DNA from 2 places in the Janthinobacterium sp. SUN211 genome. Region 2 is predicted to be linked to the other one. Evidence: predicted binding sites of a transcription regulator. Region 2 holds the regulator's gene; the other holds the start of a gene.
The links. Region 2 encodes sigma-54, which starts transcription at its own class of promoters, with help from an activator protein. Its sites were predicted from a motif close to TGGCANGNAANCTGCTTT; they were not measured.
Positions count from the first base shown of each region.

Region 1: a site for sigma-54 is predicted at 2,151-2,168, ahead of O3301_RS16950 (beta-propeller fold lactonase family protein). Genes of this name have one in related genera too.

Region 1 covers NZ_JAPWIC010000004.1:487,277-491,441, reverse strand. Annotated here, with positions in the region: gene proX (glycine betaine/L-proline ABC transporter substrate-binding protein ProX) at 1-1,048, shown strand, start outside; gene O3301_RS16960 (acyl-CoA-binding protein) at 1,187-1,441, opposite strand; gene O3301_RS16955 (FKBP-type peptidyl-prolyl cis-trans isomerase) at 1,641-1,997, opposite strand; gene O3301_RS16950 (beta-propeller fold lactonase family protein) at 2,195-3,166, shown strand; gene O3301_RS16945 (polysaccharide deacetylase family protein) at 3,177-4,043, shown strand; gene O3301_RS16940 (sterol desaturase family protein) at 4,040-4,165, shown strand, end outside.
Region 2 covers NZ_JAPWIC010000003.1:588,637-592,801, reverse strand. Annotated here, with positions in the region: gene O3301_RS13930 (enoyl-CoA hydratase/isomerase family protein) at 1-676, opposite strand, end outside; gene hpf (ribosome hibernation-promoting factor, HPF/YfiA family) at 805-1,167, opposite strand; gene O3301_RS13920 (RNA polymerase factor sigma-54) at 1,237-2,715, opposite strand; gene lptB (LPS export ABC transporter ATP-binding protein) at 2,720-3,475, opposite strand; gene lptA (lipopolysaccharide transport periplasmic protein LptA) at 3,475-4,056, opposite strand; gene lptC (LPS export ABC transporter periplasmic protein LptC) at 4,082-4,165, opposite strand, start outside.

The DNA of each region.
Region 1 (4,165 bases), on a different contig from region 2:
CGACAATTTTAAAGTGACGCAAAAATCGCAACGCAAGTTCCAGCTGTTTTCCGCCCTGGCGATCGCCGCCATGGCCCTGACCACCAGCCTGGCCATGGCGCAGACGCCGGCCGCCGCTGCCGATGCGCTGCCCGGCAAGGGCGTCAAGGTGCAGCCGCTGCAAAGCTCGATCGCGGAAGAAACCTTCCAGACCATGCTGGTCGACAAGGCCCTGGAAAAGCTGGGCTACGAAGTGCAGCCGATCAAGGAAGTGGAATACCCGACGGCGCATATTGCCATTGCCAACGGTGACGCCACCTTCATGGCCGTGCACTGGGACCCGATGCACAAGGATTTCTATAACAATGCGGGCGGCGACGCCAAGCTGTCGCGCACGGGCCAGTATGCGGGGCCTGCCGCGCAAGGTTATCTGATCGACAAGGCGACGGCGGAAAAGTACAACATCACGAATATCGACCAGTTGCGCGATCCCAACCTGGCCAAGCTGTTCGACCATGATGGCGATGGCAAGGCCGACTTGACCGGTTGCAACCCAGGCTGGGGCTGCGAAGCGCTGATCGAGAACCACATGGATGCGTATAAATTGCGCAAGACGGTGACGCACGTGCAGGGCAGCTATGCGGCCCTGATCGCCGACACCCTGGGCCGTTACAAGCGCGGCGAACCAATTTTGTACTACACGTGGACGCCGTACTGGGTCAGCGGCGTGCTGGTGCCGGGCAAGGACGTGGTCTGGCTGAAAGTGCCGTTCTCGGCCAATCCGGACAAGGTGAATACCCGTCTCGACGATGGCAGCGACTACGGCTTTGCCGTCAACACGGCGCGCATCGTGTCGAACAAGGCCTGGGCGGAGAAGAATCCGGCCGCGGCCAAGCTGTTCGAAGTGATGCAATTGCCCGTGGCGGACATCAATGCGCAGAACGAGCGCATGCGCCGCGGCGAAAACACGCAAGCCGATATCGCGCGCCACACGGCTGGCTGGATCAAGTTCCATCAGCAGACGTTTGACGGCTGGATCGCGCAAGCGCTGGCGGCGGCGAAAAAGTAAGTTTGCGGCTGAGATAGGCGTAAAAAAAGTGGCTACCGATTTGGTAGCCACTTTTGTATTTTCAGCCTGTTTTTGTGGTTTTTGGTGAGTTTTCAGCCATTTTCGGCCTGTTTCTCTGCAAAACAGGCGTTTTCAGGTTTAATCCTTCAAGTCTTCGATCAGATCGATGTATTGCTGTTGCGCCTCTTCCTTCGAGGTGCCGGCCAGGGCCGCCCAGGCGTCGAACTTGGCGCGGTTGACGAAGTCGGTCATGCCAGGACGCTCGCCCGTGGCGTCGCCGCTCGACGCTTGCTTGAACAAGGCGTAGATTTTCAACAAGGTCATATTGTCCGGACGCTCGGACAGGGTCTTGGAATCGAGCTGCGCTTGTTCGAATTGCTCTTGTAAACTCATGATGGCTCCTGTGTGCTGATGGAATCGCTGGAAAAGTGCGGCAGGCCCGGCGGAGTGGCCACCGTGCGTGCTGCAGTGCCTGACATCATAGTGAAAAAAGCGCGCCGTGCATTAGAGGACACACTCAAAACAAAAACGCCGCCGCTGCGTGAACAGGGGCGGCGTCGGTACAGTCGCTTGAGCGCTGCGGAGTCGGTGCTTATACGCCCAGCAGTTCGACGTCGAAAATCAGGGTGGCGTTCGGAGGAATCACGCCGCCGGCGCCGCGTGCGCCATAGCCCAGTGCTGCCGGGATGATCAGCTGGCGCTTGCCGCCCACTTTCATGCCTTGCACGCCTTCGTCCCAGCCTTGAATGACGCGGCCGGCGCCCAGCGGGAATTCGAATGGATCGTTGCGGTCCTTGCTCGAGTCAAATTTCGCGCCGGCGCTGCCGTCGTCGTTTTGCAGCCAGCCCGTGTAATGCACGACAACATTGTTGCCGGCTTGCGCTTCAGCGCCTTCGCCAACGGTGGTGTCGATGTATTGCAGGCCGGAGGCGGTAGTGGTGGTGGTCATGATTATCCTTGTGTAGGCGATGAAAGCTTCAGATTGTAGAGCAATGAGTTGCAAAGCGCCATTCCAGGCCTGGGACGGGGAAAAAACGGAAATTACTGCGATGTGTGGCTGCCGGCAGCATTTAAGGGGGGATTTCACACAATAAATACAGTGTTCCACGTAAAATGCATGTTTTGTATTTAACAGTGATTTTTGCCATGTTCCGCAGTCTACGCCGCCTTGTTTTTTCCTCGCTGTGCCTGGTTTCCGCAATATCGACGGCGCAAGCCGAAGTGGTGGTGGTGCTCAATTCCCGTGATGCTACGGTGCAACTGCTGGACCAGAAAACCTATGCTCCCCTGTCCACCTTTGCCGTCGGCAAGGAACCGCACCATCTGATGGAAACGCCGGACGGCAAGTCGCTGATCGTCGCCAGTTCCGTCGGCAACGAGCTGATTTTCCTCGACCCCGTGTCGGGCCAGATCCAGCGCCGCATCAGCAACATCCTCGACCCGTACCAGATCGGCTTTTCGCCGGACCAGAAATGGTTCATCTCGAACTCCTTGCGCCTGGACCGTATCGACCTGTACCGCTATGACGGCAAGAACCTGACCCTGGCCAAGCGCATTCCGCTGCCAAAGTTGCCCAGCCATATGGCGTTCACGGCCGACAGCACCATGGCTTTCATTACGCAGCAGGGCAGCAACCAGGTCAGCGCCATCGACTTGGCCACGCAAACGGTGAAATGGACCATGCCTGTCGGCCCGGCGCCGGCCGGCATCACGATGACGCCCGATGGCAAGCATTTGCTGGTGGGCATCATGGGCAGCGATTACGTGGAAGTGATCGACTGGCGCACGCAAAAGACCGTCAAGCGCATCAAGGCGGGCGCCGGCACGCACAATTTCCGCGCGCTGGGCGACAACCGCATGACATTCGTCTCGAACCGCGTGTCGAACACCATCAACATCATCGACCAGCAAACCCTGGAAAACGTGGGCACGATCAATGTGCCGGGCGGCCCCGATTGCATGGAAATCACGCCGGACGGCAAGACCATGTGGGTAACGTTGCGCTGGATCAAGAAAGTGGCCGTGATCGACTTGACCACGCGCAAGGTGATCAAGACCATACCGGTGGGCCGCTCGCCCCATGGCGTGTACTTCGCCACCCACTCGCCGCGCATGTGATGAGCAGGTGATGATGAAACGCTTCATTTTCGCGGGCCATGCGCCCGCCATGCTGCTGTGCGCCAGCGCCATGCTGTCGCCCGCACATGCCGCCGCACCTGCTGCCGTACCTGCCGCCGTATCTGCTGCCCCAGCCGCATCTCCAGCTGCATCTTTAGCGCCAGCCGCCTGCAAGGGCACCATCTACATGACGTTTGACACGGGTAGCCAGTCGCAAGCGCAGCTGATCGCCGACGTGCTGAACAAGCGCCATGTGAAGGCAACCTTCTTCCTGGCCAATGAAAAGACCACGCGGGGCGACTATTCGCTCGATGACTCGTGGGCGCCGTACTGGAAAGCCCGCGTGGCCGAAGGCCATGCGTTCGGCACGCATACGTTTGACCACGTGTACTGGAAGAAGGATCTGGCCAACGGCTTGATCCAGGTCAAGCCCCAGTTCGGCAAGGATGGCGGCAAGCTGGCGTCGTTCACGGATCAGCAATTCTGTGAGCAATTGCGCCGCGTCGATACGCGCTTCCAGGAGCTGACAGGCCGCAAGCTCGACCCGTTCTGGCGCGCGCCGGGCGGCTACACGTCGCCGCGCACCCTGGCGGCCGGCAGCGCCTGCGGCTACCAGCACGCGGGCTGGGCGCCGGCGGGGTATTCCGGCGATGAGCTGCCCAGCGATAAGTATCCAAACGCCACGCTGCTGAAAAAAGCCCTGGCGAACTTGCGCAGCGGCGACATTTTCATTGCACACATGGGTATCTGGTCGCGCAAGGAGCCGTGGGCACCGGCCAACCTGGACGCCTTGATTTCCGGCCTGCAAGACAAAGGTTTCTGCTTTGCCACCCTGCGCGAGCATCCTGCCTACGCGCGGAAGAAGGGCCAGCCATGATCGCCGCCGACATCGTCAGCTTCGTTACGCCCGTCATCGATGCTGTGGTCGACGTCTTTGGCGCGGCGCAAGGATGGCTGTTCCAGACGGTGGTGAACCCGCTCGTATATCACCTGGGCTTT
Region 2 (4,165 bases):
CCTCGGCCTGGAATGGTGCCGCCAGCGCCTTGATGGCCACAGGCAAAGCCTCGCCCGGCGTCGATTCAAACAGGTCCAGCAGCGCCCCCATCTGCGCTTCGGGCAGGTAGACATCGGCCAGGCCCGTATACAGGGCGTCGGCCGCGTTGATCGTCAAGCCCGTCAAACCCAGGTACAGGCCCAGCTGGCCGGCCAGGCGGGACAGGAAATAGCTGCCGCCCACGTCCGGGAACAGGCCGATATTGACTTCCGGCATGGCCATGCGCGTGCGGCCCGTCACGATGCGCAAGCGGTTGCCTGGCCCGGCTTGCGCCACACCCATGCCGCCGCCCATCACCACGCCATCCATCACGGCGATATACGGTTTCGGGTAGAAATGAATTAAATGATTTAAAGCATATTCTTCCGTAAAGAAATCTTCCAGCAGGGCGCTGCCGCCTTGCGGCGTGGCCAGACCCGCATCGTAAAAGAAACGGATGTCGCCACCGGCGCACAGGGCTTTGTCGCTGCTGGAGCGGATCACGACGGCGTCCACCTGCGGATCGTCGCGCCAGGCCAGCAGGGCCGCGCTCAGGGCGCGCACCATCTCCAGCGACAGGGAATTCAAGGCTTTCGGACGGTCGAGCACGATGTGCCCGGTGCGGTTGCGGATGGAAGTCTGGACGAAGTCGCTCATGGCAGGCAGGAAAGAAGTGGAAGTGCGAATATTCTAATGCCTGCGCGGGGAACATTGCGTTCCGCTGGGCGCAAAAAAGGGCGCAATGTGCGCCCTTAGTTGATCACAACTGCTGGAAGCGGGTGGCCTTAGACGGCGACGACGGCTTCTTCCTCGGAGTTGTCTGGCAGATGCTTGATCGCCTCTTTACCGTGCCCTTGCACTTTGGTTTTGTATTTCATCACTTGCCTATCGAGCTTGTCGATCAGGGTATCGATCGCGGCGTACAGGTCGTGCGCCAAGCTTTCCACATAGACAGTCTTGCCGCTCAAACGCAGGTTGACTTCAGCCTTTTGACGTTTTTCTTTCTCTTTGAGGTTATCCACGGTCAGAATCACGGCGATATCGATGACTTGATCGAAATGACGTTTCACGCGCTCCAGCTTCGTTTGTACGTATTCACGGATGGCTGGTGTCACTTCGAGATGATGTCCGCTGATGGTGAGATTCATACACACTCCTAAAGATGATCGGGTTCGTGCGGTCCATCCTATCCGGCCCGCAGAGGAACCGAAAAAAACTTACAAACACTTACGCAGGCTCACTGGCGGAATTTTTAATGCTTCCCGGTATTTGGCAACAGTACGTCGCGCAATCACCATGCCTTGTTCCCCCAGCATGTCCGCAATCTTACTGTCGGATAAAGGATTTTTAGGGTCTTCTGCTCCTGTCAGTTGCACGATCAATGCCCGTATCGCCGTCGATGACGCTTCGCCCCCCGCTTCGGTGGCGACGTGGCTACCAAAGAAATATTTCAACTCGAACATGCCGTGCGGGGTCAGCATGTACTTTTGAGTTGTTACCCGCGAGATAGTACTCTCGTGTAAACCCAGTGTATCAGCTATTTCACGGAGCACAAGGGGGCGCATGGCAACGGCCCCATGCGAGAAAAAGTTCTTTTGTCTTTCTACTATCGCCTGCGCCACACGCAGGATCGTGTCGAAGCGCTGGCGCATATTCTTGATCAGCCACTTGGCTTCCTGCAACTGTGCGCCCATGGCGCCCTCCCCCTTGCCTTGCTTGAGCAAGTTGGCGTACATGGCGTTGACGCGCAGGCGCGGCATGACGTCGTTGTTCAGGGTGACTTGCCAGCCATTGCGCGCGCGCTTGACGACGACGTCGGGCACCACGTAATCGGAGACGTCCGAGGCGAACACGGCGCCCGGATGCGGATTGCACTGGCGAATCACCGTCTGCGCTTCGCGCAAGTCTTCATCGTCGCAATCGAGGGCTTTTTTCAGCTTGTTGAAATCGCGCTGGGCAAACCAGGCCAGGTGCTTTTCCACGATCACGAGGGCCATACGCCGCGTCACCATGGCGATGTGCGGCAAGCGCTTGATTTGCAGGGCCAGGCATTCGGACGCATTGCGCGCGCCCACGCCCGGCGGATCGAAACTTTGCAGCAGCGACAAGGCCGTGCGCATCTCGTCGGCGTCGATTTCCAGCTCTTCCGGCAGGCGCGCCAGGATGTCGTCGAGCGACTCTTCCAGGTAGCCATTGTCGTCCAGCGCGTCGATGATCAGTTCGACCAGTGCGCGGTCGCGCAATTCGAGCACCGTCACGCGCATCTGCTCCATCAAGTGTTCGCGCAGGGTGCAGTGATGGGCCTCCAATTGCGGACGCGAATCTTCGTCGTCGGGCGCCTTGCCCCGGCTCGCCTCGCTCCAGTCGCTGTCGCCGCCATCCGCGGCGACCGGGCTGTCGCCCCCCTCGCCGTCAAACGCTTCCGCTTCGGCCGGCGCTGCGGGCGCCTCCTGGCCTGGCGGCTGGGGCGGCGCTTCGGCCGGCGCGGCCGTGGAACTCAAGGCCCCGTCGGACAGCAGGCGCAGCGAGCGGTCGAGCGGATCATCGAGGCGTTCGAGCAAAGGATTGTCCGTCAGCAATTGCTCTAATTCCTGGTGCAATTCCAGGGTAGACAATTGCAACAGGCGTATCGATTGCTGCAACTGCGGCGTCAGTGCCAGGTGCTGCGAAGTGCGCAGCTGCAATGATTGTTTCATTGGCTTACATGCGGAAGTGTTCGCCCAGATAGACCCGGCGTACCGACTCGTTCGCGATGATGTCGTCGGGGCGTCCCGACGCCAGCACCGAGCCCTGGTTGATGATGTAGGCACGGTCGCAAATACCCAGCGTCTCGCGCACATTATGATCGGTAATCAGCACGCCGATATTGCGCTCCTTCAAGAAACGCACGATGCGCTGGATCTCGATCACGGCGATCGGATCGACGCCGGCGAACGGCTCGTCGAGCAGCACGAAACGGGGATCGGTGGCCAGCGCGCGGGCGATTTCCACGCGGCGGCGTTCGCCACCGGACAGGGACAGCGCCTGGTTCTCGCGCAGCTTTTCAATCTGCAGGTCGGCCAGCAATTTATCCAGCCGTTCCTCGATCTCGGCCTTCGTCAGCGGACGGCCTTCGACGGTCTGGATTTCCAGCACGGCGCGGATATTGTCTTCCACCGTCAGCTTGCGGAAGACGGACGCTTCCTGCGGCAGGTAGGACAGGCCCATCTGTGCGCGGCGGTGGATCGGCAGGCTGGAGATATCCACGCCGCTGATATCGATGCTGCCGCCATCGGACGGCACCAGGCCGACGATCATGTAGAACGAGGTGGTCTTGCCGGCGCCGTTCGGGCCCAGCAAGCCCACCACTTCGCCGCATTCGACTTGCAGCGAGACATCATGCACGACTTGCCGCTTGCCATAGGTTTTTTGCAGCCCGCGAACGATCAGGGTGCTGCCGCAACGTGTATTTTCCATTATTTCTTTCCTGGCGCGGGCGTGGCCGGCGCTTTCTCCGCTGCCGGCGCCTTGGTCTTCGGCTGGATCACCATGCGCACGCTGCCGCCATCGGCGGTGCTGGTGCCGCTGTTGGAATTTTCCATCGCAAATTCTTCCTTGCGGCTGTCATACGAGATGAAGGCGCCGTTGGCCACATCGGTGACTTTCGCCCCTTCCAGGCGCGTCAGCTTGGCTCTGGAAAACAGTTTCACCACTTCCGTCTTGTTGTCGTATTCCACGCGCTCCGCTTCGCCTTCGACCCACAGGTCGCCCGCGCCATCGCGCTTCTGGCGGAAGGTCGCGAGCTTGCCGGGATCGGCCCAGAAGGTGATGAACTGGTAGCCTTGCGGGTCTTCCGTGATCAGGGCCCGGCCCGCCTTCATGGTCAGGGTACCCTTGACCAGCACGACGTCACCCGTCAGGGTGCGCACCTGCTTGATGTCATCGACGTGGCCGCTGCGTGCCGTGATGACGGCTTCCTTCTCGGAATCGGCCTTCTCGGCATGCGCCACGCCCATGATGGCCAGCGAAAATACGGTCAACAGCAAGATGTTCTTCATAATATGGTTTCCTTGTTTCATTCTGTCATTTTGCCGCCGCGGCCGGGCGCGGTTTCGGCGGGAGGACCATGCGCAGCGCATTCTGCACTTCCACCACGCCGGTGGCGTT